One region of the Jatrophihabitans sp. YIM 134969 genome, then DNA from elsewhere that is predicted to be linked to it. Evidence: riboswitches for the same ligand, from Rfam matches in the RefSeq annotation. Region 1 holds a riboswitch; the other holds the start of a gene.
The links. A riboswitch is a leader RNA that binds a small molecule or an ion and turns the genes downstream of it on or off. The one in region 1 is predicted to bind cobalamin.
Positions count from the first base shown of each region.

Region 2: it holds a riboswitch for cobalamin, as region 1 does, so the genes downstream of both, ACXR2U_RS01485 (prenyltransferase/squalene oxidase repeat-containing protein) here and ACXR2U_RS21310 (prenyltransferase/squalene oxidase repeat-containing protein) in region 1, are expected to answer to the same signal.

Region 1 covers NZ_JBTJEQ010000058.1:1,490-15,434, forward strand. Annotated here, with positions in the region: gene lpdA (dihydrolipoyl dehydrogenase) at 1-478, opposite strand, end outside; gene ACXR2U_RS21270 (oxidoreductase) at 651-1,025, shown strand; gene gcvT (glycine cleavage system aminomethyltransferase GcvT) at 1,054-2,157, shown strand; gene ACXR2U_RS21280 (nicotinate-nucleotide--dimethylbenzimidazole phosphoribosyltransferase) at 2,294-3,412, opposite strand; gene ACXR2U_RS21285 (hypothetical protein) at 3,453-4,286, opposite strand; gene ACXR2U_RS21290 (ECF transporter S component) at 4,283-5,080, opposite strand; gene ACXR2U_RS21295 (ABC transporter ATP-binding protein) at 5,125-6,738, opposite strand; gene ACXR2U_RS21300 (CbiQ family ECF transporter T component) at 6,735-7,874, opposite strand; gene ACXR2U_RS21305 (hypothetical protein) at 7,952-8,971, opposite strand; gene ACXR2U_RS21310 (prenyltransferase/squalene oxidase repeat-containing protein) at 8,992-11,286, opposite strand; cobalamin riboswitch at 11,392-11,543, opposite strand; gene ACXR2U_RS21315 (purple acid phosphatase family protein) at 11,580-13,601, opposite strand; gene ACXR2U_RS21320 (YcnI family copper-binding membrane protein) at 13,731-13,945, opposite strand, start outside.
Region 2 covers NZ_JBTJEQ010000002.1:26,002-40,631, reverse strand. Annotated here, with positions in the region: gene ACXR2U_RS01495 (TIM-barrel domain-containing protein) at 1-52, opposite strand, end outside; gene ACXR2U_RS01490 (ROK family transcriptional regulator) at 49-1,320, opposite strand; cobalamin riboswitch at 1,489-1,619, shown strand; gene ACXR2U_RS01485 (prenyltransferase/squalene oxidase repeat-containing protein) at 1,728-3,146, shown strand; gene ACXR2U_RS01480 (discoidin domain-containing protein) at 3,171-7,253, opposite strand; gene ACXR2U_RS01475 (methyltransferase domain-containing protein) at 7,570-9,012, opposite strand; gene ACXR2U_RS01470 (Gfo/Idh/MocA family protein) at 9,077-10,174, opposite strand; gene ACXR2U_RS01465 (TetR/AcrR family transcriptional regulator) at 10,162-10,770, opposite strand; gene ACXR2U_RS01460 (aldo/keto reductase) at 10,859-11,830, shown strand; gene ACXR2U_RS01455 (GlxA family transcriptional regulator) at 12,219-13,175, shown strand; gene ACXR2U_RS01450 (carbonic anhydrase) at 13,241-13,774, shown strand; gene ACXR2U_RS01445 (SDR family NAD(P)-dependent oxidoreductase) at 13,791-14,630, opposite strand, start outside.

The DNA of each region.
Region 1 (13,945 bases):
ACGAGTTCTCACCGACCGTGACGGTGTGGGCGTCGGTGAGCCGGCCCTCGCCCTCGACGATGGTGATGTTCGGCTGCTTGAGCAGGCCCTGCAGGCCCTTCCACAGTCGGTTGACCACGCCGTCCTTGTAGGAGTTGACCGCGTTCATGTCGATGCCGTCGAAGGTGGCCTTGACGCCGAACTGGGCGCTCTCGCGGGCGGAGTCCGCGACCTCACCCGCGTGCAGCAGCGCCTTGGTCGGGATGCAGCCGCGGTGCAGGCACGTCCCGCCGACCTTGTCCTTCTCGATGAGGACCACCTGCTTGCCGAGTTCGGCGGCGCGCAGCGCAGCGGCGTACCCGCCACTCCCCGCGCCGAAGATCACGATGTCGGCGGACTGGCTGGTCACGGTGGCGCTCCCTCTGCTGACCCACGTGCGGGCAGCGGCTCGCGACGGGCGCGTGGCACCCGGACGGGCCGGTGCACCCGTCGTCACCATCTTGTCACCGCGGGTCCCGCCCGCGTGGAGCGGGCCGTGTGCCCGCAGCGAACGCGACGTTCCCATCCAGCACCCAGTCACGCCACAGGCGCCACCGCGAGGTCGCGGCGACGATGGCGGTCAGGCCGGCGTCCCTCGACGTCCGTGCCACCCGACTCGGGGAGGAGTCCAGGTGTTCCGTCGGCGTGCGCACCGCACCCACCCGCACCGGGTCGTCGACGCGACGCCGACCCTGGACCGGGACGCGAACAAGGCCGACGTGGAGCACCTGCGCCGGTTCGCCGCGGCCCACCCCGGTGTCGAGGCCTACCTCGAGCCGGCGACCCGCGTGACCGGCACCACGGTCGTGCTGGTCGCGCCGAGCGGGGAGTGGACACGGCGGCGCATCGGTGACGCCCACGCGGCGCGGTCGTTCGCCCGCAAGCAGGCGGTCCCGCTGCACGACGTCGCGGTCACCGGTTACCCGGCCCGGATGCGGGACTGGACCCGCGCCCGGAGCGCGGCCGACAGCTGCCGCACCCCTGGCCTCGGCGGCCCGTCCGCCTGATCCCCGCCGTCCTCGCTAGCCTCGCCGCGTGGACGCCCGACACACCGCCCTGCACGACCGCCACGAAGCGCTCGGCGCCAAGTTCGCCGACTTCTCCGGGTGGGACATGCCCATCGAGTACGCCGGCGCGGGCGTCATCAGGGAACACACCGCCGTGCGCGAGACCGTCGGGCTGTTCGACGTGTCGCACCTGGGTACGGCGTTGGTCCGCGGCGAGGGTGCGCGCGCCCACGTGAACGCTGTCCTGAGCAACGATCTTGACCGCATCGGCCCCGGGCAGGCGCAGTACACGATGCTGCTCGACGAGAACGGCGGCGTCGTCGACGACCTCATCGTCTACCTGCGTGCCGACGACGACCTGCTGCTGGTCCCGAACGCGGCCAACGCCGACGCCGTCATCGCGCGGATCGCCGCCGACGCCCCCGACACCGTCGAGGTGCTCAACGTGCACGCCGAGTACGCCGTGCTCGCGGTGCAGGGCCCGCGCGCCGACGACGTCATGGCAGCCGTCGGCCTGCCGACCGGCCTGGACTACATGTCCTTCGCCGACGTCGACCCCGCCATCAGCGCCGAGACCGTCGTCTGCCGCACGGGCTACACCGGCGAGCGCGGCTACGAGATCGTTCTGCCGTCTTCCGCCGCCCCCGCGCTGTGGGACCGGTTGGTCGCGGCCGTCCGCGATGCCGGCGGTCAGGTCGCGGGCCTCGGCGCCCGCGACACGTTGCGCACCGAGATGGGGTATCCGCTGCACGGCCACGAGCTGTCGTCTGCGATCTCCCCGGTCCAGGCCCGCAGCGGCTGGGCGGTCGGGTGGGGGAAGGCGACGTTCGCGGGCCACGACGCCGTGGTGGCCGAGAAGGCGGCCGGCCCGCGCCGGTCGTTGCGGGGGCTGAGGGTCGAGGGCCGCGGGGTCCCGCGTGACGGGATGACGGTCGTGGGTGCCGACGGTGCGCCCGTCGGCGTCGTCACCAGCGGCACGTTCTCCCCGACCCTCGGCGCCGGCATCGCGCTCGCCCTGCTCGACACCGCCGCCGGGATCGAGGACGGCGCCACCCTGGCCGTCGACGTCCGCGGCCGCTCCGTGCCCGTCGTGGTCGTCAAGCCGCCGTTCGTGCCCTCACACGTCCGCTGAGGTCCCCTCGTCGGCTCGTCCGGCGCAGGGGTCACGTGGCCTGCCCGCCCCGGGACGACCCGGCGAGTGGGCACTTCTCCCCGTGAGTGGGCGGAACTTGCTGACCACTCACCGGGGAAGGTGACCACTCGCCAGGTCAGGCGGCTCCGGGTTCCGGATCGGGCGTGAGTTCCGGATCGGGCGTGGGTTCCGGATCGGGCGTGGGTTCTGGATCGGGCGTGGGTTCTGGATCGGGGTCCGGTGCGGGGGCGGCGTAGGAGAGGGGGGCGTCGGCGAGGCGGGCGGCGGTGTCGACGAGGCCGATCGCGAGCAGACCGCCGAGGCCGGCCGCGACGCCCACGCCCGAGAGCTCGAGGTCGAGCATCGGCTGCATGCCGGACCGTTGCACCGCGAGTCGTTCGGCGGCGTCGGTGCCCGCGTGCGCCACGCGGATCCAGCGGGTGATGCGCGGGGAGACGTCGCGGGCGACGAGGCCCGCGGCGACGGCACTGACGCCGTCGAGCAGCACCGGCACGCGGCGGTTCGCCGCCTGCAGCACGATCCCGGCGAGGATCGCGAGGTCGCGTCCACCCACGGTCGCGAGCAGGGCGTCGGTGTCGTGGCGGGCGTCGTGACCGCGGCGGCGGGCGTCGCGGATCGCCGCGGTCTTGACGGCCCACCCGACGTCGTCGAGACCGGAGCCGCGGCCCGCGACCAGGACCGGTTCGGTCGTGGTCAGCACCGCGACCAGCGCGGCCGCGGGGGTCGACCCGCCGGCCGAGACCGCGGTGAGCACGAGCAGGTCGGCGCCGTCGTCGATCCAGGAGTCGGCCAGGGTCGCGCCGTGGTCGACGCCGTCGACGACGGACGTGGTGAGGTTCGCGTCCTCGACCGCGACGTCGCCGATCTCGCCGGCGTCGACGGTCTCGACCGTGACGCCGCGCGTGGGGGCGAGCCGCTGCAGCGGGGAGGTGCCCTCGGCGAGGGTGGTCGAGGCCACGAGGTGGTCGTCGAGGGTGCGGCCGTCCCGCGCGCCGACGTGCCGCGAGGTGACGACGACGACCCGGGGATCCGCGGGCGGGCGGGGCGGGAACACGCCCTGCACGCCGGCCAACCACTCGGCGGTGGTGGCGAGCGAGCCGTACGGCGTCACCGGCCGGCCCGGTGCCCGCTCGAGCCGGTGCTCGCGGGCGGCGCGTTCGGCGTCGGGGTCGGGCCAGGGGATGTCGAGCCCCAGCGTCACGAGGTCGCGCAGCGGGGCGGACGGGTCGGTCACGCCCGAACTCTAGGGGGTCCGTCGGTGTCGGGGCCTGGGCCTAGGTCGTGGGCAGTCCGTCCCGGATCTGGTTCGGCGTGAACAGGGGCTGGCCGGTGGTGCCGCCGACGTCGGTGGACCCGAACGTCCAGGCCTCGACCGAGCCCGGGGTGGGGTTGCTGGAGTACGCGCCGAGCGGGCTGTAGCTCCACGTGGTCTGACCCTTCGGCGCGATCCAGTAGGACCAGTAGGCGTCGGCCGGCGGGGTGTTCACGCAGGCCTCGGTGGCAGGCGTGGGGTACTGCGTGCCGGACTTCCAGTACGGGTGGCCGATGCGGCACAGGAACGCGGGGCCGTCGTGCTGGGTGCCGGTGGTGGTGAAACCCGCGGTGGTGAGCAGGTCGATGCCGGTGGTGAGGGTGGTGTCGCAGCCCCGCACGATCGGGCCGCCCCACGCGCCGTAGCTCACCGCGACCAGCGCGCCGGTGCGGCGGGTGCAGGCACCCACGCCGCCGACCAGTTGGCCCGCCGCGCCGTCGACGGGGGAGACGACCACGGACCCCGACACCGCGGTCCCGTTGCTCTTGGTGAACCGCGCGGTCACCTTGACCGGCGTGGTCGAGCTGAAGAGGATCTTGCAGACGGCCTTGCCGCTGGCGACCGGCACCGCGCCGCAGCCCGGCGCCACGCTCCCGCCGGCCGGAGTGAACCGCACCGTGCCGGTGGCGGTCGTCGGAGTCACGGTGGCGACGATCTTCGCCTTCACCCCGACCGTGACGGTCGCGGGCGCCGTGACGGTCAGGGTCGGGGCGGCCGCGGCGGCGGCGCTGGTGGTCGGGACGAGGCACGCGGCGACCGCGACCGCGAGGGTGGCGAGTCCGGTGAACAGCTTCATGAGACGGCGGTCCTGTCGTGGGTCGGGGCGGAGGAGGAGACGGCGGGTGGAGCGTCGAAACGGGCGACGGTGTGGAACGCGGCGCGGCGCGACGCCCGGCGCAGGGCGGCGAGCACGGCCGGGCCGACCACGAGGATCGTCAGCAGGTTGGTGACCGCCCGGCCGGTGTCCCAGCCGAGCGAAGTCGTGAGGTCGAAGACCAGGTAGCGGTGCCAGTTCTCGGCCGCGGAGGCGCCGGGAACGAACGAGATCGAGGTCTCGGAGCCCGCGACGAACGGCCAGAACGACAAGTTGAGCAGGAACCCGAACATGAACGCGGAGAACGTCCCGTAGGCCGCGAGCATGACCAGTTCGGCCTTGCCGCGCAGGGCGGGCAGCAACCCTGCGCCCAGACCGACGAACGCGCAGCCGAACATCTGGTACGGCATCCACGGTCCGACGCCGCCGGTGATGAGCGCCGACGCGAACAGGCTGGTGCAGCCGAGGGTGAAGCCGAAACCCGGTCCGAGCACCCGACCGGCCAGCACGAGCAGGAAGAACACCGTCTCGATGCCGGCCGTCCCGGCCCCGAGCGGTCGCAGGGCGGCGTTGACCGCGGAGAGGACGCCGAGCAACGCCAGGGCCTTGCTGTCGATCCCGCCCTCGGAGATCTGGGCGATGAGCACGGCGAGCACCAGCACGAGCAGCGCGCCGAACATCAGCGGCGCGGTGTCGGCGAGGCCGAAGTGCGTGGGGTCGAGCAGGAACGGCCAGAAGAACGAGATCAGGCCGAGGACGCCCGCGATGACGATCATCACCGTGCTGCGCGGTCCGAGCCGCACGGCGTTCACGCGGGCGTTCACGCCACACCCGCCAGGGCGGCCGCGACCTGGCCGACGGTGAGGTACTCGGCGGGAGCGAGGATCTTCGCGACCTGCGGGGCGAAGGCGGGGGACGCGACGACGACCGACCGGGTGGGACCGTCGGCCACGATCTCGCCCTCGGCCATGACGATGACGCGATCGGCGCACAGTGCAACGAACTCGACGTCGTGGGTGCAGACGGCCACGGCGTGCCCGGACGTCGCGAGTTCGGCCAGGATCTCGACCAGCCGCGTCTTGGCGCCGTAGTCGAGGCCGCGGGTCGGCTCGTCGAGCAGGACCACGGTCGGTGCCGCCGAGAGCTGGATGGCCAGGACCAGAGCGAGTTTCTGGCCCTCGGACAGGTCTCGCGGGTGGGCGTCCGCGGCGATGCCGGGGTTGATCCGGTCCAGCAGCACGCGAGCGCCGCCGGGTTCGCCGCCGGTCTCACGGTCGGCCTGGTCGAGTTCGGCCGCGACGGTGTCGAGGTAGAGCAGGTCGGTGGGGGTCTGGGGCACCAGGCCGACGCGCGTGCGCGCCTTCCGCGCCGGTAGGTCGCCGGGGTCGACGCCGTCGACGTCGACCCGACCGCCGTCGCGTCGACCGGAACCCTGCACCGCCCACAGCAACGACGACTTGCCGGCGCCGTTGCGGCCCATCAGAGCGGAGATCTCGCCGTACCGCAACGTGAGGTCGACCTCGCGGACCGCGACGACCTCGCCGTGACGGACCACGATCTTGCGGGCCTCGAGCGCGACACCGCTGCGGAGCGCGTGGCGCGGAGCGGCCTCGGGGGCCACCGCCGGGAGTTGGCTCCGCAGCTCGGAGGCGCGGCGGCGGGCGTCGCGCACCGACAGCGGCAGGGGTTCCCAGCCGGCGAGCCGGCCCAGGTGCACGACCGGTGGCGCGACCGGTGCACTGTGCATCATCGGCGCGGGCGGACCGTCGGTGACCCGGCCGTCGCCGTGGACGACCACGATGCGGTCGGCGTACTGGGCGACCCGCTCGAGGCGGTGCTCGGCGACCACCGCCGTGATGCCGAGATCGTGCACCAGGCGGGTGATGGCGGCGAGCACCTCCTCCGAGGCGACGGGGTCCAGCGAGGAGGTGGGCTCGTCGAGCACGAGGACCCGGGGGTGCGCGGTCAGCACCGACCCGATGGCGACGCGCTGCTGCTGGCCGCCGGACAGCTCCGACAACGCCCGGTGCCGTAGGCCCGCCAGCCCGAGCAGGTCGAGCGTCTCCTCGACCCGGGTGCGCATGACCTCGGGTGCCACGCCCAGTTGCTCCATGGCGTACGCCAGTTCCTCCTCGACGGTGTCGGTGACGAACCCGGCGAGCGGGTCCTGGCCGACGACACCGACGACATCGGCGAGATCGCGGGGGTGGTGGGTGCGGGTGTCGCGGCCGGCCACGGTGACCCGTCCCGCGAGGGTGCCGCCGCTGAAGTGCGGGACCAGGCCGTTCACCGTGCCGAGGAGGGTGGACTTGCCGGCACCGGTGGGACCGACCACCAGGCACAGCTCGCCCTCGTCGACGGTGAGGTCGACGTCGCGCAGGGCGGGCTGGGGCGCGTCCGCGTAGGTCACCGTGACCTGCTCCCACCGGATCACGACGTCGCCCCCCGGGCCCGACGCGAAGCCGGTGTGGCGGGCGGCGGCGCGAGGACCGCGGGCAACGCGGCGACGACGACCGCGAGGACCGGCAGCAGCGGCAGCGTCGGCCACGACAACGGGGTGAGCGACGGGTTGAGGTTCGCCGAGTCGTAGCCGGAACTGACGATCATGATCACCGCGCACGTCAGACCGCAGCCGAGCACGGCCCACTCGGCGAGGCGCCAGGGGTCGGGTCGGTACTTGCTGACCGCCACGCGGCGCCCGCCGAGGGCGATGCCCCCCACGCACAACGCGGCGCCGACGGCGAGGGCCGGGAGTCCGAGCGCGGCGGGCGCGGTGCCGTCGAGCACGCCGTAGGCGCCGACGCAGAGGCCGAGCAGACCGGCGATCAGCAGCCCGGCGGTGGTGCGGCGCAACCCGGCCGGCACGGCGACCCGACGGCCGTACCCGCGACTGTCCATCGCGGCGGCGAGCAGCAGCGACCGTTCGAGCGCGTCCTGCAGCACGGGCATCGCGATGCTGCGCAACGCGCGCAGTCCGGAGCCGCCGCCACCGCGCAGCTTGCGGGCCCGGTGGACGCGCTGGACGCTCTCGACCAGTTGCGGGGCGACCGAAACGGCCACGACGACCGCGACGCCGATCTCGTGGAGCGCACCGGGCACGGCCTTCAGTGCACGCTTGGGGTTGGCCAGCGCGTTGGCCGCGCCGATGCAGCACAGCAGGGTGGCGAGCCGCACGCCGTCGTACACCGCGCCGAGCAGGCTCTCGGCGGTCACCGCGCCACCGAGGTGGACGCCCGCCATCCAGGCGGGGAGCGGGACCTCCCACAGCCGGAACAGCACGTGCATGCCGGTCGTGCCGCCGTCGCCGCCACCGGTGACCCCGCCGAACAGCACTCGGAAGACCACCCGGATCGCGATCACCGAGAGGCCGAGGACCAGGTAGTAGCGGAACGCGCGCGCCCACGGCGCCTCGGTGCGGCGGGCCGTGACGACGACCGCAGCCGCGGCGAGGATCAGCAGCAACAACAACGGGTTCGTGGTGCGGCTGGCCGCGGCGGCGAGGCCGATCGCCCACGCCCACCACGCCATCGGGTGCAGGTCGCGGGGGAGTCGCCCGGACGTCTGCCGCACCGCCCGTCGCGGTGACCCGGGGTCCGCGGGAACCGCCGCGTCGGGGGGCGCGGCGGTTCCCGGGGTACGCAACTGGGTCAGGGTGTGCTCTGCTTCCGTCGCCAGGCGAACAGGCCGCCGAGCAGCGCGACGACGCCGAGCGCGACGACGGTCGCGACGGTCGCCCACGGAGTGCCGGTGCGTGTGGTGCCGGCGGGCTCGGCGATCGTGTCGATGTCGACGGTCGACGGCGACGCGCCGCCCGCTGCCCCCGAACCGGCCGCACCGGGTGTGGTGCTCGTCGACGTGGTGGGCGAGGCGGGGGGTGTCGTCGCCGCTCCGGTGGACGCGCCCGCGCCCGCCGGTGACGAGCTCACCGGCGCGCTCGACGTGCCCCGGCCCGGCCCGGACGTCGAGGCGCCGGGAGCACGGCCGGAACCCTCGCCCGACCCGCCGTTCTCGGTGCCGGTCGGTCGCGGGCCGACGATGACGCCGCCGTCGCCGCCCGCACCCGGAGCGGGCGGAGTGGTGGCGCCCGCGGGGGCGGCCGCCGGCAAGACCGACGCCGGCGTGAAGGGCGGCTGGCCGTAGGTGCCCTGGAGGTCGGTGGGGCCGTACTCCCACACCTCGACGCTGCCCGGCTCGGAGTGGTAGCTCATCGCCCCGAGCTGGCTGTACTCCCAGGAGGTGTCACCGGGGCTGGCGTGCCAGTAGGACCAGTACGCCGAGGCGGGCGGGGTCAGGGCGCACGCCTCGTTCGCCCGCGGGCCCGGGTTGCCGGACGGCGCCGGGAGGTTGTTGATGCGGCAGATGAAGGCGGGCCCGTCGTGCTGGGTGCCGGCCGTGGTGAACCCGCCGTTCTGCAGGGCCGCGTACCCGGTCATCCCCGACGTGAACGGCACGCAGGCGGTGACCAGGTTCCCGGCGCTGCCGTTGCCCTGGAACCCCACGGGCCAGGTGGCGGTCGGGTTCCCCCCGGTGTGGGGCCGGAAGTCCACCATCACCCGCACGCTCGGAGCCGAGCACGTCGCGGCGGAGGCCGGCCCCGCGGGGCCCGCCGCCACCGTGACGGCTCCGGCCGTGACGGCCAGGGCGGAGGCCGCCGCCACGTGCAGCACGCGCCGGCGGATCGACCGCATCAGTGTCGGCGCGCCGCGTGGGAGGCGCGGCGGGGCCGGTGGACGCCGTACGCGGTCGCCCCGGCACCCAGGGCGAGCGCGAGGGCGGCGAGCCACAGCGGGGTGAGCACGTTCGCGCCGGTGTCGGCGAGGTCGCCGCCCGCGACGTCCGTGGCCGTGCCGCCGTGGCCGGACGCCCCGCCCGTGCTGGAGCCGATGCCGGTCGGCGAGGTGGTGGGCGGCGTCGAGGTCGGCGGCGTCGTCGGCGGTGTGGTGGGAGGCGTGGTGGGCGGCGTCGTGGTCGGCGGGTCCGTGCCGACGATCGTGTCGACCGGCGCGAGGACGCTCGGCGTCAGCTGCAGGAAGGACCGGCCGGCGAGCGCCGGGAGCGCCTGCGAGGTGGCCAGCACGTTGCTCGCACCGGTGGCGCTGACGGGGAGGCCACCGTCGGAGTTCGCGACACCCGTGAGGAACGCCCGCGGCGCGGTGGCGTTCTGCCCGACCGCGAGCAGACCCAGGGCGGCGTACCCGGTGCTGTTCGTGACGCCGGGGGCGCCGGCGTACGAGCCGTCGGCCGCCTGGTGCGACGTCAGCCACCCGAGCGCGTCGACGAGCTCGGCGGGCGCGGCGGCGGCCGTCACCGTCTTCGTCGCGGCGGCGTGCCCGGCGTTGAGCGCCTGGACGGCGAGACCGGTGGCGTCCGGCACCGAGGTGCAGGTCGCCTGGTCGTACTCCTCCGGGAAACCGCCGTCCGGGCACTGTGCCGCGACCAACGCCGCGCGGGCCTTCGCGGCCGTGGCGGTGTCGCCGGCGCCGGTGAGGGCCAGCACGGCGAACGACTGGCCGAGCACGTTGGCGTAGTCGCCGAAGTCGGAACGGTCGTGGAGGCGGCCGTCGGCGCCCATCAGTTCCGTGAACCGGGCGATGAGGTCGACGTGGTTCACGCCGACGTCGTGGGGGTCGTAGCCGCTGAGCTCCAGCAGCGTCGCGAGCTTCGCGGCCGTGCCGGCGTAGACGGAGTTCTCGGCGTCGCCGAAGTTGGCGCCGCCGACGTAGGACCGCAGCGTGGTGTCGAGGGTGAGGAACGCGAGCACCTTGCCCAGCGTCGCGTCCTGGCCGCCGCTCGCGAGCAGGCCGTAGGCGAGGTCGCCCGTCGTGCTCTGCTGCACGAAGCCGTCGCTCTCGAGGTGGTCGCCCTGCGTGAGCTGGCCCGCGAGGTACCGCGCGGCCGCGGCGGCCGCGGGAACCGTGGTGGCGGTCCGGTTCACGGTCAACGGGACGGAGAGGGTTCCGAACGGGACCCCCTCGACGCCGGACAGCACCTGCGTGGAGGCGCGGACGTCGGAGGCCGGGTTGCCGCGGTCGTCGTTGACGGGCAGCCCGCCGTCGGAGTTCTGCAGGCCGCCGAGGAACGCCAGGGCGCGGGTGGTGCGCGCGCTCTGCGCGGACCGGGTCGCCGCGTCGATGGAGAAGGCCTGGATCGCGAGCGCGGTGGAGTTGGTGCTGTGGCTCTGCACGCCGTTGAAGACCGGGCCCCAGCTGCCGTCGCGGAGCTGGCTGCCGGCGAGGTAGTCGATCGCGTCGGTGATCGCCGCCGCGACCGGGGTGGCCGGGAACGCAGTGGCCGCCGGCAGGATCGTCAGCGCCTGCAAGGCCATGGAGGTGCTGTCGGGGTCGGAGTCGTTGCTGTTCGGGATCAGGCTGGGGAACGAACCGTCGGGCCGCTGCAGCGACAGCAGGTAGTCGACGGCCGCGGGGCTCGCCGTGCCGGCGCGCTGCTGGGCGATGACGCCCAGCGCCTGCGAGAAGACCGAGGTCGCGCGTCGGTAGTTGCCCGCGCCCGCACACGCGGTGGGGTCGGCGGTCGACTGGGCGGCCGTGCACACGTTGTCCGCGAGCAGCTGGAGCAGGTCGAGCCCGGCGAACGAGCGCGGGTCGCGGTGGGCGACCTCGGCGAGCACCGCCAGCTTGGCCGCGGACCCCCCGCTGAAGTTCGCGGGATCGTCGTCGAACTGCACCCAGTTCGCCCCGACGCTCGAGTCCAGGTACCCCGTGATCGCGTCGACCGTGGCCGAGTCGCGTCCGGTCGCCGCGAGCGCGAACGCGCCGTCGACGGTGAGGCCGACGTCGGTGAACCCGGCGCCGAGCTCGTAGTGGGTGCCGCCGACGAGCTGGGTGGTGAGGTAGCGCGCGAGCGTGCCGGTGTCGGGCGTGGTCGCGGCCGCCGACGCGGGCGATGCCAGGCCGATCCCGCCGGTCAGGACGAGACCGAGGACGGCGAGGGCGGAGACGGCGCGAGCGGAGCGGTGACGCAAAGGGTCCCTTTCACAGGCGGTGCGCGCCCGCGGGACCTGTGGAGCGGAGCGCCGGACACGCCGGACCCACTGCGCAGACCTCGCGCCGCAGACCACGACGGCGTTTCGACGAGGACGTCCGGGGCGGGCGTTCCGACTCGCCGATCCCACGATCGGCACACGGTTGCGGGTCAGTGCCGGATTCGGACCGGCTTTCCCCACGCCTGGACGTGCTTGGTGCACACGCATGGAACCACACCGCGGCACGCCCGGTCGAGGCGTGCCGCGGTGGGTTCCCGCACAGGGGGGTCCGCTCAGACGGCGGGGCTACCGTCCGCCGCCGGTCCGGGCTGCGCCACGGCCGATCCCGGCGTGGCGAGGACCCGGTTGTTGCCGGCCACCCGCGAGAACGTGATGCGGTCGATCTCGGTGAGCGGCGACGCCGTGCCCGGGAGGCTGTCGGCGAGGGTGCGGATGGTCATGGTGGTCGGACGGCCGGGCGCGGCGGGCTTCACGTCGACGGCGATGAACGCGTAGTCGTCGTACCGCACCTGCGACCAGTCGATGACCTCGGGGATCTTCGTCCCCTGCGGGTAGCCGGAGGCGTTGACCGCGGTGCCGTCGGACGACCACACGTACGAGTTCACGACGTTCTCGGTGTTGTTCTCGGCCGAGTTGGGTCCGCCCGCGGGCTGGTAGCCGCGGTACCGCTGCCCCTCGGGCAGGGTCTGCGGGCCGTACGGCGTCACGCCGGCAGGGGCGGGAGCGGCCGCGCTCGGCGCGGGCCGGAACTGGTAGCGCGGCCGGCCGCCGGACCCGACCGTGATGTAGGTGCAGCCGTCGGTCGCCGGGGTGATGGTCGAGCCGTCGGGAGCCTGCCGGGTCGGGTGCCCGTTCTTGATCGGGTCGGTGCGCTCGAAGATGTGGTTGTGGCCCTGCACGGCGAGGTCGACCTGGTACTTGCTGAAGAGCGGGTCGAGCGCCCCGCGCACCCCGCCGTCGGACGCGTGCTGGTTGGTCGTCGAGTAGGCGCAGTGGTGGAAGAACGCGACGATGAAGTCGACCGACCGGTCCTGGCGCCAGGTGCGGAGCGTGTTCTCGAGGAACTTCAGCTGCGCGCCGTCGGAGTACCCGGTGTTGGTCTGGATCTCGTAGGACAGGTCGTTGGCGTCGACCGAGATGACACCGACGTTGTCGTACACGAACTTGTAGACCGACGGGCAGTTCTTCGGGCCGTTGTCCGGGAGGTCGAGCCGCGCCTTGTGACCGGCGTAGCCGTGGCTGCCCGACCGGCCGCCGAGGAACTCGGTGTTGCCGTAGAGCGGCTCCATGTCGTGGTTGCCCGTGGCGAACATCCAGGGGGTGAACGCCGACTGCGACTCGATCTGGTTGAGGAAGACGTCCCAGACGTAGGGGTTGTAGTTGTTCGCGCCGACCGGTGACGTGCCGGTCAGGGCGAGCGAGTCGTCGGCGGGCAGGCCGCTGCCGCTGGGGTCGGCGTAGCAGATGTCGCCCGCGAGCAGCGTGAAGACCGGCCGCTGCGAGGCCATCTGCTGGGTGAGGGTGTTGGCCGGTGTGGGGTCGGTGCCGCCCGTGCCCGCCACCGGGTCGGTGGGGCTGTAGTAGTTGTTGTCGAAGACGCCCCGCGGCCAGGTGCCGCCGGCGTCGGTGACGACCGCAGGGTCCTTGTTCCACGCGTACTGCGGATCGACCGGCGCGATGTTGGTGCCGACGTCGGCGAACGCGGTGAACGTGAACGCCTGGGGCACCCGCCGGGTGCCGCCGGTCTTGCGCGACGGCGCGGTCGTGAAGTAGGCGTCGCCGGTCACCGTGCCGTCGCTCAGACGCAGGCGGTAGTGGTAGACCTTCCCGGCCGAGAGCCCGGACATCGTCGCCTTGACGTAGAACTGGTTGCCGACCGGCCCGTTCGGGATGGCGTACATCCCGACGAGGTTCACGATCTCGGCCGGCAGGTGCGTGCCGTACCGGCCGGGGGCGTCGCCGATGTCGACGAACGCGCGCAGGCCCTTGGGCAACGTGCCGTGCGCGGAGTGCACCTGGGCGGTGACCTTCATCGAGCTGGTCGGGTTGCCGTCGGCGTCCGGCACCCACGACAGGTGACGGCCGGAGAGCACGACGCCGCTCGGGCCGGAGACACCGCCACCGGCGGCGAACGCCGCCTGGGCGAAGGGGAACTGGGTCAGCGCGACCGCGCCCGCCCCGGTCAGCGCGCCCTTGATCAGGGTGCGGCGACTGATCCGTTGGCGGGACAGCAGCGTGGCGTTGTGGTCGGAGAACTCGTCGACGGTGAGCGGGTGGCCCGCGTGGTTCGGCACCCGTCCAGCCTGTCAACCGCGCCCGCCGCCATGGTGTGGATCGTGAACGGGCGTACCGGACATCTCGCGAACTCCCGGTGAACAGCGGCCGAACAGCCCCGCCGGTCGCCTCCTGCGGTCAGCCGGAGGTCAGCCGGCGTGGGGCCGGCCGCGGCGCAGCGCGACGACCAGCGCCGCAGCGCCGAGCAGCACGCCGACGATGCCGAGCACGATGCCCGTGGTCGCACTGCCGCGGCTCGCCGCGTCGCGGTCGGCCACGGCGGTGACCGTCGCGGTCGCCGGGGCGGACGCGGCGGCGGAGGTGTCGGTGGCGCCGGTGGCACCGGAGGCCGGGGCGAGCGCGA
Region 2 (14,630 bases), on a different contig from region 1:
CGGCGAGAGCGGCGACCGAGCGACGCACGGCGGGACGGAGGGGACGTTTCACAGACGAACTCCTGGATCGGTGGGGAGGGACACGAGGGGCAGGGTCGGAGGACGGGGTGGGGCGGTGGTCGGGCCGCGGCCCTGGGACCGGTCGGCGAACTGGGTGGTCTCGGTGAGCACGAGGCTCAGCGCACCGACGAGTGAGGCCCGCTCGCCCAGCGGCGAGACGGTGAGGTCGACCGGCGGGCCGAAAGGCAACGTTGTCAACGCGGCCCGGACGGGGTCCTCGAGCAGGGACCCCAGGGCGACGAGCTCACCGCCGAGGACGACGCGCGCGGGGTCGAGGACCAGGACGAGGTCGGCCAGCGCCTGGGCCAGCACCGACGCGCCGTCCTCGACCACGCGACGTACCCGGTCCGATTCATGGGCACGTTCGACGAGTTCGGCGATGGTCGTCGCTCCCCCGCGGGAACCGATCCGACGCAGCATGCCGTCGCCGCCGGCGTAGAGCTCGAGGCACCCGCGGCGCCCGCACCAGCAGCGCTCGGCACGGTCGTGCACGGTCACGTGCCCGAACTCGCCCGTGTACCCGCTGCGACCGCGGAGGATCCGGCTGCCGCGCGCGACGCCGAGGCCGATGCGGCTCGCGACCTTGACGTAGAGCACGTCACCGTCGCCCGAGACCGGTTCGCGCAGGGCCTCGCCGAGCGCGCCGAGGTTGGCGTCGTTCTCGGTGACGACCGGGATGTCCCACCGGTCGGCCACCCGCTCGGCCAGTACTGAACCGTTCCATCCCGGCAGGACGTCGGGGACCGCCAACCGACCGCCGCCGGCCGTCACGGGCGCGGCGATGCTGATCGCGGCCCCCACCAACGCGTCGGCGTCGACGTCGGCCTCGGCGACGGCCTGCTCGATCTTGGCGAGCACCAGGTCGATGCCCCGGTCGGCCGTGTGGTCGCGCGGCACGGTGGTCCACCGTTCCGCCAGCACGCTGTGCGACAGGTCGCCCACGGCGACGGCGACGTGCCGCACGCCGATGTCGACGGCGATGGCGGTTCCGGCGGACTTGTCGAGCGCGACCTGGGAGGCCGGGCGGCCGGGAGTACCGGCCGCGGCGGGCGGACGCTCGGCGATGAGTCCGCGAACGGCGAGTTCGTGGAGGAGGCTCGAGATCGTGGCCCGGGAGAGCCCGGTGTGCTCCACCAGTTCGGCCCGGGTGGCCCACCCGGCGCCTCGGAGGACACCGACCACGCGCGCCCGGTTGGCCGCGCGGAGGGCCCCACTCGTGGGCTGCACCCGCCGGGGGGCGGGCAGCACCTGCTGCGTCACTGCGTCGGAACCCCTCTCGCGACCTCGTCGTCGTCGTGCCTCGGGCACTGTGCTCCGCGAGGTCGAATTCCGTCAAGACTTGTACAAAACCGACCGGTTTCTGCTGGGGCGTCGACCGCCTCCGCGTCCGACGTCACCGACGTCGGGCGACGTCCCGCCGGCGGTGGGTCTCGCGTGTCGCGGTACGTTCCGCGCCAGCGACTGACAGGGGAACCCGGTGAGAACCCGGGACTGACGCGCAACGGTGAGGCCGGTCGACCGGCCCGAGTCCGAACACCTGGCGGTCGTCGTGTCACTGCGGAAGCCTGTCCACGCGAGCGGGCGGCGGCCGCCCGGCTCCTGCGACCTCCGGGCTGCGGTGCGGGGCGTTCGACGCCTGCGCCCCCACCCGAGGAGCTCGATCCCCGATGCCCACGCCCTTCCCCCGTCGCGCCGCTCTCGGCCTGACCGTCCTGGCCACCACGACCGCGTTGGCGACCACGCTGGCCGTCCCCGCCGCGGCGACCTCGACCTCGGCCGCCGTCGCGACGTCGGTCCAGCGCGGCGTCACGTACGTCAAGACGTTGCAGGCGTCCGACGGCAGCTTCACCACCTCGGGCCTGTCGAACGAGTGGGCGTTCAGTGCTCTCGCCGCCGCCGGCACCGCGGCCGTCGACGTCGTTCCCTCCGGCAACACCGGGGGGAACGCCCGGGCGGTCTACCGCAACCAGGTCGCCGCGAGCACGTGGCCGAGCAGCGCTCCCGTCGTCACCGACTACGAGCGCGGGATCCTCAACACGTACGCGGCCGGCACCGACCCGGCACGGGTCTCCGCCCAGCGCAACCTGCTGGCCGACCTGGCCTCGTACTGGCAGCCCGCCGCGCCGGGCTACTTCGGTCCACCCGCGAACTTCAACGGAACCGTGTTCGGCCTGCTCGCGTTGGCGGGCGCGCGCACCCAGTCCGGCGCGGCGCGGGTCCCGCAGCGACTGCTCGACACCGTGACCGCGGTGGTCCGCGCGAACCAGCACGACGACGGCGGGTGGGACTTCACCCAGGCCGCCGGCAACGCCACCCGGCTCGCCGCCACCAGCGACATCGACATGACCGGCGCGGCGATGGCGGCCCTGTGCAGCAGCGGCGTCCCCGCCACCGACACCGCTGTCGTCGCCGCGCGCAACTTCCTCGCCGGCAAACTCGTCACCACTACCGGTGCGTTCAACTCCGCGTTCGGCGCGAACACCGACTCCAACGGCTGGGCGGTGTCCGGTCTGAACGCGTGCGGGATCCCTGCGCAAGGCGGCACTTTCACCACGTCCGCCGGCAAGACCCCGGTCGACTTCCTCATCGCCCAACAGCTGAGCGCGAGCGGCGGGTTCAGGTACCAGCCGTCCAACACGACCGCGACCGCGTACTCCTCGATCGACGCCCTCCGCGCCCTGGCCGGCGGCGGGTTCACCGCGGCACCCCCGACGCCCACCGGTGGTGCGGCCCGTTGGGTGGCCACCACCTCCTTCACGTCCGGCACCGCGACGAGCGTGGCGCTCGTCGTGGACACCGGCGCGACCGGCGGCCTCACCGTGTGCAAGGTCCCGTTCGTGCCGACGTCGACCACCACGACCCTCGGTGCGGTTCTGGACGCCGCCGCTGCGAACGCGTCACCGTCCGGGTGTGTCACCGGCGCGTCGCCGACCTCGGGGACCGGCACGATCACCGCGCTCAACGGCAGGACCAACACGGCGTCCTCGACGTGGAAGCTCAGCATCGACGGGTCGAGCGCGAGTACCGCCAGCCGCGGCGCGGTCGTCAAGCTCGGCGACACCGTCTCGCTCGCGTACGGCAGCTGATCCGTGGGCCGGTCGGCGCGTCGATCAGCGCGCGCCGACCCGCGGGGCGTTGTACGCCTGCGCCCACACGCGTGGTCCTCCCGCGACCGGGGTCGCTGCGGGCCACGACACCGTGACCGTCCGCGACTCCCCCGGCAGCAACCAGAAGTAGTTGTCGTCGTAGAACGCGGGGAGAACGCGCTTGCCCGCGGCGTCGCGGACCGAGAGCCGGACCATCGCCGCCACCGTCGTGCCGGCGTTGCGCACGGCTACCGAGCGGCGGGCGTCGCCGCCGGCGGGGTCCATGGCGGCGGTGCTGACCACGAGCCTGGTGGGCGCGCCCGTGGTGAGCACCTGCATGTCCGTCGGTTTGCGGTAACGCCAGTAGGTGTTGCGGGACACGACCCGGCGCGCCCGGTCGGTGAACTCCAAGCGCAGCAGGTGCAGGGCAGGGAGGTTCGCCTTGAACGGCATCGCGAAGGCCTTGCCCGTGGTGGTCGGGCCCACCGTCACCGCGCGCTTCAGCGTCCGCAGCACCGTTCCGTCCAAGGCGTACAGCGTGGCGGTGACGACACCCCGTGCCTGACGGGTCGTGTTGTTGGCGACCTTCACCGTCCAGTCCGGGAGCGATGCCTGCACGTGTACCGGTTCGCACGCGCTGCGCGCGCCGTAGTAGGCGCCGTTGACGTCGAAGTCGTAGTCGTAGGTCTGCCACACCGTGGAGTACCAGGCCGGGTGCGACATCCAGAGCAGCAACGCGGTCGCGTCACCGGTGAGGTTGGCGTTCCAGGCCTCGAACATCGCGCGGTGGTTCTCGTAGTTCACGAACTGTGCCCGCCGGCAGAACTCGTCGAGCGTCGACGACGCGCCCAACCGCGCGTCGATCGCTGCCTGGTAGGAGGCGGTCTGCTGGTTGGCCGTCGGTGACCAGTCGTGGTGGTTCCAGACCTCGGTGATCGGCCACCCGGGCTCGTCGCCCACGAGGTTCTGCATGGTCTCGGTCACCGGGACCACCGGCATGCCGATCTCGGTGTGGAAGCCGAACGCGCCGGTGTCGTAGCTGTCGCGGTCGTAGTAGGCCGCGGGCTCGATCCACCGGTACGGCCCGTGGCCGCTGACGACCCCGCCCGCCGAGTTGGGCACGTACAGCGTGCCCGGGTGCAACTGCGTGACCGCTGCGGCCATCCCCTGCCCCAGGTGCAGCGGCGGTTCCTCCTCGTTGGCACCGCACCACACGACGATGCTCGGGTGCGTGCGGTAGCGACGGATCGTGTCGGCGGCGATGTCGACGTATCCGGGGATGTCGTCCAGGAACGTCCCGGCCTCCCAGAAGTCGTTCCACACCAGGAGTCCGTAGCGGTCGCAGAGGGCGTAGAGCTCTTCCCGGTCGCTGCTGCCGAGCCAGTTGCGCACCATGGTGAAGTTCATGTCACGGTGCATCCGCACCGCGGTCTCCAGTCGGCCCTCGGTGCGGCGCAGGAGTTCGTCCCAGCCCCAGTTGCCGCCGCGGGCGAACACGGGCACGCCGTTCACGCTGATGCGCAACTGGGTGACGCTGTTGTCGACGGCCTTGACGTCGGTCCAGGTCTGACCGTCGTCGGAGGCCTGGATCACGAAGGTGCGCGCGTACGCCTGCTCCCAGTCGATCTGGACCTGGTCGAACACGCGCGCGGCGCCGAGGTCCACCTGGATCCACTGGTCGTCGGTGTAGCTCGACGACCACCGTGTCCGTGGGTTGTCATCGGTGGCGTTGCCCGCGGGGTTGCCGTCGTCGGACGACGCCGTGGCCGGCTGGTGCAGCGCGAGATCGGTGTCGGGATCTGTCGAGTCGAGCACCGACAGCCGCCACATCGAGATGCCGTAGCCCGTGGCGCGCTTGTGGCCCTGGATCCGCAACCACCGTGCGGTGGTCGGGGGGAACGACTCGGTCTGGACGGCGGAATCGCCCAAGGCCGCCGCGTTGTCGACACTCTGCACGTCCGTCCACGCCGCACCGTCGGCCGAGACCTGCACGACGTAGTCGAGCGCGTAGGCGCTCTCCCAGGCGATCTGCACCTGGTCGAACGCGGTCGTCGCGCCGAGATCGACCTGGATCCACTGGTGGTCTTCGTGGCCGGAGGCGAACCGGGTGGTGGGATCGCCGTCAACGGCCAACGCCGGGCTGTGGCCGTCGTCCTCCTGCGACGACGCGGTCGCCGTGTGCCCCTCGGCGAGATCGTTGTTGCTTGCAACGGAGTTGACCACGGCCAACCGGTACATGGAGAACCCGTACCCGGTGGCCCGGCGCCCGAGAGCCACCCGCACGAAGCGTGCGTTCTGCGGGCCGAGGTCGACGATCTGTCCGGGAGCCGTACTTCCACTGCTCACGATGAACGTCGGGGCGGCCGACGGCGGCACGACGATCGGTTGGGCGCTCGCGAAGTCGAACTGGCGGATGCCGAACTGCACCGTGCGGGTGTCGCTGAGGGCGTTGGCGCTGCTGACGGTCACGCTCAGGTCGTGCAGGGCGGGCTCGCCGTACCCGTTCGGCCACCACAGCTCGGGGTTCTTCACCATCAGAGGCGCGAACTGGTCGGGGTCGAACACCACGTCGGTGCTGCTCGTCGCGGGAACGGTGACCTGTTGGGCCAGCGAGACGCGGTCGAAGGCGATGCGCACGGTGACCGTCTTCGCCTTCGCGCCGACGTTCCGCACCGGCACGACGACCCGCACGCGGGCGACGTCGACAGCGGGCAGGTTCGGCAGGGTGGTGTCGATCTGCGGGTCACCGATGACCACGGCACCGGTGCTGCGCAAGCGCACGTGGTTCCAGATGCCGCTCGCCCGGTCACGCACGGCGGGCATCCAGTCCCACCCGGACGAAGCGAGATACGTGGGCGAGTCGAGGTACAGGTGCCCACCCTGCACGAACGTGTTGCCGTTGTCGCTCTTGTCGCCGGGGTTACCCGGGTGGGGCATCGGCGTGATCTTGACGGCGAGGCCGTGCTGCCCGCCACCGGCGGCCAGTGCGGACGTGACGTCCCACCGCGCGCGGGCGAACGGGTGCACCAGGGTGCCGACGTTCGTGCCGTTCAGCCAGACGTCGGCCTGGTGGTTGATCCCGTCGAACTCCAACCAGACGTGCCGTCCGGATGAGGTGTCGAGACCACGCGGCAGGGCGAACACCCGGCGGTACCACCACGCGTGGCGAGACAGCGCCTCCGGGATCTCCAGGTTGGCGAATCCTTCGACGGGATCTGGGAAACGCTCCTGCTCGACCAGACTTGTCAGCACCGTGCCCGGCACGGTCGCCGGCAGCCAGCGCTCGACGCTGGTGCGCGGCGCAGCCAGGTCGGCACCGGTGGCAGACCCGGCGAAGTCGTCGAGGGTGAGCTCCCACCCCGACTCCAGCGGCACCGAGCCGTCGGCGGCGACGGTGAGCGCAGGCGCGGATCGGCGCAGGCCGTCCCAACTGGTCCACCCGCTCGCGGGCGGACGGGTCGCGGTGGTGGTCCCCCACACCTGGAAGCCGTTGAGGCCCACGGGGTTGGCGTTGGCCTGCGCGGTGGCGGTCATGCGCACCCAGCGGGCCTTCACCGGGGCGTCGAGCGTGATCGCCACGACCCCGCCCGGCCCGCTGGTGGTCGCGTAGACCTGCTTCCACGTCGTCGTGTCGGTGCTGACCTCGACAGTGAAAGCGGTCGCGGCGCTCGACAGCACCTGGCTGCCGTCGGTCTGCCCGTAGTCGCCGTCGAAGGGCGGGTCGGACGCGAGGGCCTCGAACGTCAGGGTCACGGCCTCGACGGTGCACGAGGCCTGCAGGTCCACGGTGATGCTCGCCGGCCCGTCACCGCCCGCGCGCCACCCGGAGCCTCGGACACCCACCTCGGACAACTCGTCGACCGCGAACGACGCCGGGGTCGCGGCGTAGGCGGTCGAACTGGCCGTCGCCGGCCGGAAGAGTGCGAGGTCCCGCCGCGTCGCGGCAGGCGGGCCGGCCGGAGCTGCTTCGGCACTCCCCGGCCATGCTGCGGCCACGCCCCACCCGGCCAACAGGGTGGCGCCACCGGTGAGGAAGGCCCGGCGGCTCGCACCGCGTGCCGGTTCGGCGTGGGTGTCGGACGGGCGGGCGGACGGCGAGCGGCTCATCGGCGAGTCCTCCAGGTGGGATCGGGATCTGACAGCGTTGTCATCACTCGAGACGCGATGACAACGCTGTCAATCTGCAAGGGCGAGACGGTCGAGTCAAGGGGTCTGCGCCGATTACTTGACGATGTGCCGCAATCGACCGACGCCCGCGCGAGGTGTCCGACTCGTCGAGCAATCCGCCGCACCCGCCGCAGGACGCCGAGCGGTCCTGCCCTCGGGAGCCCGCAGGAATCTCATCGCAGGTCCGCGGACTCCGGAATCGACGGCGGACCCATGCCCGCGATGCCAGGGCGAGGACGCGGCCGGTCGAACGCCGTCAGCGACGCCCCCAGGTCACGGCCGCAGCCACCGGCGGCGCGACACCGGCACGCAGTTCGGGATCGGGGGTTGCTCCGAGAGCGTCGTTGACCGTCGAGAACGCGATCCGCAGCGCCACGAAGACCGTGACGGCCATGATCTGCGCGTCGTCGAAGCCGACCTCCCGCAAGGACGTGACGTCGGCGGCGGTCGCGCCGTTCGGGTCGCGGGTGACCACCCGCGCCCACCGCGCTAGGGCGCTCTCCTGCGTGGTGAGCGCCGAGTCGTCACCGACGAGGACGCCTGCTGCCAGCTCGGCATCGGCGGCTGCGGCCAACTTCTGACCCCAGGCGAGCGAGCAGTACGCGTCGCCCAGGGTCGAGGCCGTGGCCGCCACGAGGATCCCGCGCGTCCGCATGTCGAGCCGTCCCTGCTTGACGCACCGTCCCAGCAGGGCGAACAACCCGTCCAGCGTCTCGGGCATGTGACCCCACAACCGCGAGGCGTTCATGACGTAGCCGAGGTCGTCGAGGTCCTCCTGCCGGAGGCGTTCGGCCGCGGCCGTCGTGGGCGCGGCGGACAGGAAGTGCCCCGGCGGTTCGTCGGTGTGCTCGGGAACGTCTCCGACGGGCTTGGTCGCGACGTAGCCGACGACGAGGATCACGGCGCGCAGGGGCAACCCGGCCCTCACCCGTTCGGCGGCCACGCCGCGGGCGTGGGCGAGGAACCGGTCCTCCCCCACGGCCGCGACGGCCTCGTAGCCCGGACCGGTCGAGGCCAGGGCGCGCGCGAAGTGGTCGGGGTCGGCGAACTCCCACGCGAAGGGGATGTCGTGTCGCGCCACATCCTGGAAACCCCACCGCTGCAGCAGTTCCTCACCGGCACCCGGACGCCCGAGCTTCACCATCGACGCCTGGTTGGTGACCTTCTCCGCCGTGGCCAGGGTGAACGGCGACAGCGCCCACGCGCCCGGGGACGCCTTGATGTGACCCCAGACCGTGAGGCCCAGGCGGCCGCCGGGGCGCAGGACACGACGCGCTTCGGCGACGGCGTCGGGCGTCGTGCCCCAGATGCCCCGGAAGCTCGTCACGACGTCGAACGTCTCGTCGCCCCACGGGAGCGCGTGCATGTCGCCGACCTGCAAGTCCGCGTCCGGCAGGCGGTCGCGGGCGACCGCGATCAGCCTCGCCGACGCGTCCAGGCCGGACACCTGCGCTCCGCGCGCTGCGGCCAACTCCGCAGCGAGTCCGGAACCGCACGCGATGTCGAGGAGGTGGTCGCCGGCTCCGACCCCCAGCAGCTGGTGCACGGCCACGTACTCACGGCAGTTCGCGGGCTCACTCAGCGTCGCGAACTCGGCCGCCCGCCGGCCCCAGCCCTCGTCCACCAGCGTCCACTGCGGTCGCGGCGCTCCGAGCTCGGGCCCGGAACCACCGACGGCATCGACATGATCGGTCGTCACGCCTCACCGTAACGGCGCGGACGGACGTCGACGGTGCATCTTCGGGCAGAGGCGGACCGTGCGGTCACACCTCGACGCGACGCCCCGTGACCGCCGAGCGTGTGACGGCGTCGAGCAGCCGGTGCCGACGCACGCCGTCCGCGAAATCGGGGACACGATGTCCGCCACCCGTGAGCTCCCGCCGGATCCCGGCGTAGGCGTGCGCGAGGGTGTGCAGGTGGGTCCGGGCGAGGTGCGGGAACTCGTCGTATCCCGCCGGCACCGGCATCTCGACGAGGGGGTCGCTGCGGCGCGCGCTGCGGATCGTCACCGGCGCGATGTGCGGGTGGTTCGCCGCGGTGGCGACGAGCGATCCCGCCGTCCCGTCGATCGTCAGCGAGAACCCCGCACCGGAGCTCGTACCACCGCGCTGGTGCGCGGACAGCACTGCACCACTGTGCAACGTTCCCGACACGGCGATCTGGTCGACCGACGTCATGGGCACGGATCGGCCGGTGCGGCCCAGCGGCACCAGCGGGTGGCGGGTCGCGGTGGTCGCCACGACGTCCATCAACTCCCCCACCACCATCAGCACCGGGTCGATGGCGTGGCCGAACCCGATGCCCAGCATCGAAGCACCCTGGTCGCGGTCGAGCGTGTACAGCGCGCCCTCCGACACCGGGGATCCCCACTCGGAGACGGACGAGAGAACCGTTGCACTGAGCACGTCGCCGACGTAACCGTCGGCCACCAGCGCCGCGAGCCACCGGAACGACGGTGAAGACCGCCCCTGCAGACCGACGAAGGTCGGCAGGCCCGTCGCGGCCGTCGCCATCTCCTGCGCCTCGTCGACGTCCAGCGCGAACGGCCATTCGCAGAACACGGCCGTGCCCGCGGCGGCTGCCGGCAGGACCAGTTCGCGGTGCCGGGGCGTCTTCACGGTGACGACGACGAGGTCGATGTCCGGCGCGGCCGCCAGTTCCTCGACCGAGGCGTAGGCCGGCGCTCCGTGGGCGGTGCCGGCCGCACGGCCGGCCGCCTCGGAACTGGCGACGAGACCGCGCAGGCGGAAACCACCGGCCGCGGCCATGGCGGGCAGGTGCGCACCTGCTCCCCAGCCGCCGGTCGCGCTCAGCCCGACCACGCCGACACCGACGGACTCCACCGGTGTCACCAGTTCCACGCGGACATCGTCGTCTCGACCACGCCGCGCAGTTCGCGGCGCCCGGCACCGCCGGCCGCCTGGACGGCGATGCCGAAGGACAGGGTCATGACGTAGCGTGCGAGACGCGCCGGGTCGGTGTCCGCGCGGAGGTCACCCTCGTCGACCGCACGCCGGAACCGCGCCTGCAGACCGGCCCGGGCCGTGTTGCGCCAGGCCGTCAACAGGTCGTGCACCGCCTGACCGGACGCACTGGCCGCGAGCGCACCCTGTACGCCCAGGCAGCCATGGGGCGAACCCGGACGGGTCGTCGCCTCGACCGCGCCGATCAGGAACGTCTCGACCACCTGACGTGCCGTCGGCTCCCCCACCGCACGGGCCGCGTAGGAACCCGGCCCCTCGGTGTAGCGCTCGAGCGCCCGCCCGAACAGCTGTTCCTTGTTGCCGAAGGCGGCGTAGAGGCTGGGTTTCCCGATCCCCATCGCCTCGGTGAGGTCGGTGAGGCTGGTGGCCTCGTAGCCCTGCCGCCAGAACACGTCGACCGCCCGGTCGAGGGCCTCGTCGAGATCGAACTCCCGCGGTCGGCCGGTGGCAGTGGTTCCCCGTGCGGCGTCCATGCAGCTGATCCTACGCGAGATCTCTACCGATCGGTTCAGAAGCTGCTACGGTTCTGTACCGAACGGGACACAACACGACGGAGGACAGATGAAGACCAGCAAGCTCGGCGATCTCGAGGTCTCACGCATCGGCCTGGGCGCCATGGGGATGAGCGCGTTCTACACCGGCGCCGGGCGATCGGACGACGACGCCGTCCGCGTCGTCCAGCGCGCCGTCGACCTCGGGATCACGCACATCGACACCGCGGAGGCGTACGGCCCCTACCTCAACGAGGAGCTCGTCGGACGGGCGTTGCGGGGCCGGCGCGACCAGGTCGTGCTCGCCACCAAGTTCGGCCTGGTCTCGCACACCGGTGGTGAGGTCCCGGACAGCTCACCGACGAACGTCCGCGCGGCCGTCGAGGGATCGTTGCAGCGTCTGCAGACCGACCACATCGACCTCTACCACCAGCACCGCCTCGACCCGGACACTCCGATCGAGGACACCGTCGGGGTGCTAGCCGAGCTCGTCGCCGAGGGCAAGATCCGCCACATCGGGTTGTCCGAGGTCGGTCCGGACACCATCCGCCGCGCGCACGCCGTCCACCCGGTCTCCGCGGTGCAGTCGGAGTACTCGCTGTGGTCGCGCGACCCGGAATCCACCGTCCTCCCGACGTTGCGCGCGTTGGGGATCGGTTTCGTCCCCTACTCCCCGCTCGGACGGGGTTTCCTCACCGGCACCATCCGCTCGCTCGACACGCTCGACGCCGACGACTGGCGCCGCACCAACCCCCGCTTCGCCGACGGGAACCTCGAGCGCAACCTGCGTCTGGTCGAGGTGGTCGAGACGGTCGCCGGCGAGGTCGGCGCCACCCCGGCCCAGGTCGCACTGGCGTGGCTGCTCGCGCAGGGTCACGACATCGCGCCCATCCCCGGCACCACGCGCCTCGCACGGTTGGAGGAGAACGCCGCTGCCGACGACGTCACCCTGACGGGGGCGCAGATCGCCCGCCTGGACGCCCTGACGCCCGCATCGGGCGAGCGGTACGACCCGGCCGACATGGCGGCGATCGACGCGTGACCACCGAGACACCCCGTCGGATCCCACCTCCGCTCCGAGCCCCCTTGAAATCGGGGTGAAGCACGTGTGATCCTTCCGCGGTCAGACCGTCACCCCGGTGTTGAGACCGCAGCGCGAGGTGTCGTGGGCCCGCTGCGCCCGCACCTCTCCGGATGCGCTGCGACGTGGGTCCGCACCACTGCGGCGGCACCCGGCCGACCTCCCCGGATCAGCCGGGGCTGCCCGCAGACGGTGCACCGGGCCGCGTGGAACCAGGACCCCCGACTGGAGCCGCGCCGTCCGCCGCGTGGTGGCATCCGTTCGGACCTGCCGGTCGAACGGGTGTCACCACGCCGGCCCGACGACCGGTCCGCGACCGGTGAGCGCCGGCGCGTGGTAGTCACAGTGGGTGCACCCGAACCCCTCGGCGGAGCGGCACACGGTCGTGGCGCTCGTCCTGCCGGGCGTCATCCCGTTCGACCTCGCCATCCCGGCCCAGGCGTTCGGTCAGCTGCCGGAGCACTACCGGTTCGAGGTGTGCGGTGTCGAACCCGGACCGGTGCCCACGACCGCGCCGTTCGCCGTCACCGTCGGTGCCGGGCTCGACCTCCTGGCCGAGGCGGACACCGTGGTCGTGCCCGGGTTCCGGCCGCTCGACCGACCACCGCCGGCCGCACTCGCCGCCCTGCGCGAAGCCCACGCCCGCGGTGCGCGGGTGGCGTCGGTGTGCGTCGGCGCGTTCGCGCTCGCGGCCGCCGGGTTGCTGGACGGCCGGACGGCCACCACCCACTGGAAGGAGGCCGAGCACCTGCGCGAGCGGTTCCCGGCGGTGCGGGTGAACGCCGACGTCCTCTACGTCGACAACGGCCGGGTGCTGACCAGTGCCGGCCTCTCGGCGGGCGTCGACCTGTGCCTGCACATGATCCGGGCCGACCTGGGCGCGGCGGCCGCGGCGTGGGCGGCTCGGCAGCTCGTCGTCGCAGCCCACCGTCCGGGCGGCCAGGCGCAGTTCGCGACGCAGGTCGCCGACGACGACGGACTGTCCGAGACCTTCGACTGGCTGGTGGCCGAGATGCACCGCCCGTTGACGGTGAGCCAGATGGCGCGTCACGCGGGGATGCCCGAACGTTCGTTCGCACGGCACTTCAAGCTCCGCACGAACATGACGCCGACCCGGTGGCTCACCACCCAGCGGGTGCTCGAGGTGCAACGGTTGCTCGAGACCACCGAGCTGTCCGTTGAGGAGATCGCGTCCCGCACCGGCCTGGGGACGGGGACGAGCCTGCGCTCCCAGCTCGCGCGTCACCTCGGCACCACGCCGACGGCGTACCGACGGGCGCACCGACGTCAGCTCACCACTGGCTGAACTCTTGCGACGGCTGGCCGGATCGCCGAGGACGGGACCGGGCGCCGCGACCGAGACTGGATCGCATGACCCACCTCGACGATCTGCTCGATCGCAACGCCGTCTTCGCCGCCACCGACGCCCGGCTCCACGTGCCGGCGATCCCGTTCCTGCCGAATCGGCAGGCCTACGTCCTGACCTGCATCGACCCCCGGGTCGATCCGGCCGCGATCTTCGAACTCGACCTCGGTGACGCCATCGTGGCCCGCACCGTCGGCGGACGCGTCAACGACGGGTTCCTCGACGACCTCGCCTGGATCAGTTACCTGCACGAGGTCAAGACCCCGGACGCCGAGTGGTTCGAACTGGCGGTGGTGCACCACACCGACTGCGGTTCCGGCCTCATGGCGGACGACGACCTGTGTGCCGGGTTCGTCGCGCGTGGTTACGACGACCGCGTCCTGCGCGACACCGCGGTGGTCGACCCGGCCGCGACCGTCCGGATCGACGTCGCGAAGATCCTGGCCGCGCCGAACGTCAGCGACCGGGTCGCGGTGTCCGGCTACACCTACGACGTCGCGACCGGCCGGGTCGAACGGGTCGTCGACCCACGCCACTGAGTCCGTCGGTAACGACTCAGGAGGTCAAGCGCTCGCTGACCGTCCAGAGTCGCGCGGCGTTGTCCGGGTCCAGCGCGTAGGCGGCGTAGCCGTGACGGCCGTCGCTGGCGGAACGGGCCGCGACGGGCGCGGCCTCACCGCAGTCCTCCAGGTACCGCCCGCCGATCCCCTCGAGCAGCGGGGACACCGCGGCGAACACCGAGGTGGCGGCACCCTGCTGCACGGTCTTGAGTTCGGTGCCGGCACCGGCGTCGCGGCGCGCGGCGGCGAGCACCCCGGCGTCCACGTGGCGCTGGAGGTTCGTCGCGATACCGCCGGGCATGACGGCGTTGGCGGTGATGCCGTCACCGGCCCAGCGATGCGACGCCTCGACCGCGAACAACGCGTTGGCGGTCTTGGACTGTCCGTAGGCGGCGAACGGTGTGTACGCCACGAAGTCGAACGCCAGGTCGTCGAACAGCACCGGCGAGAACAGGTGCGCGGTCGAGGTCAGCGACACCACGCGCGCTCCCCCGGCCGCGCGCAGCCACGGGTGCAGCCCGACCGCGAGGCGGAAGTGGCCGAGGTGGTTGGTGGCGAACTGCTGCTCCACGTGCGCGTCGGTGAGCGTGCGCTCCGGGAGGGCCATCACGCCCGCGTTGTTCACCAGGACGTGCAGCGGTTCGTCCCACGCCTCCACGAACCGGCTCACCGACGCGAGGTCGGCGAGGTCGAGTTCGCGCACGTCGACGGCCGCCGACGCGTGCGCCCCGACGACGTCGTCGGCCGCGCGCTTGCCCGCGGCGGTGTCGCGCACCGCGAGGGTGACGGCGGCGCCGCGCGCGGCGAGCGTCCGGGCGGTCTCGATCCCGATGCC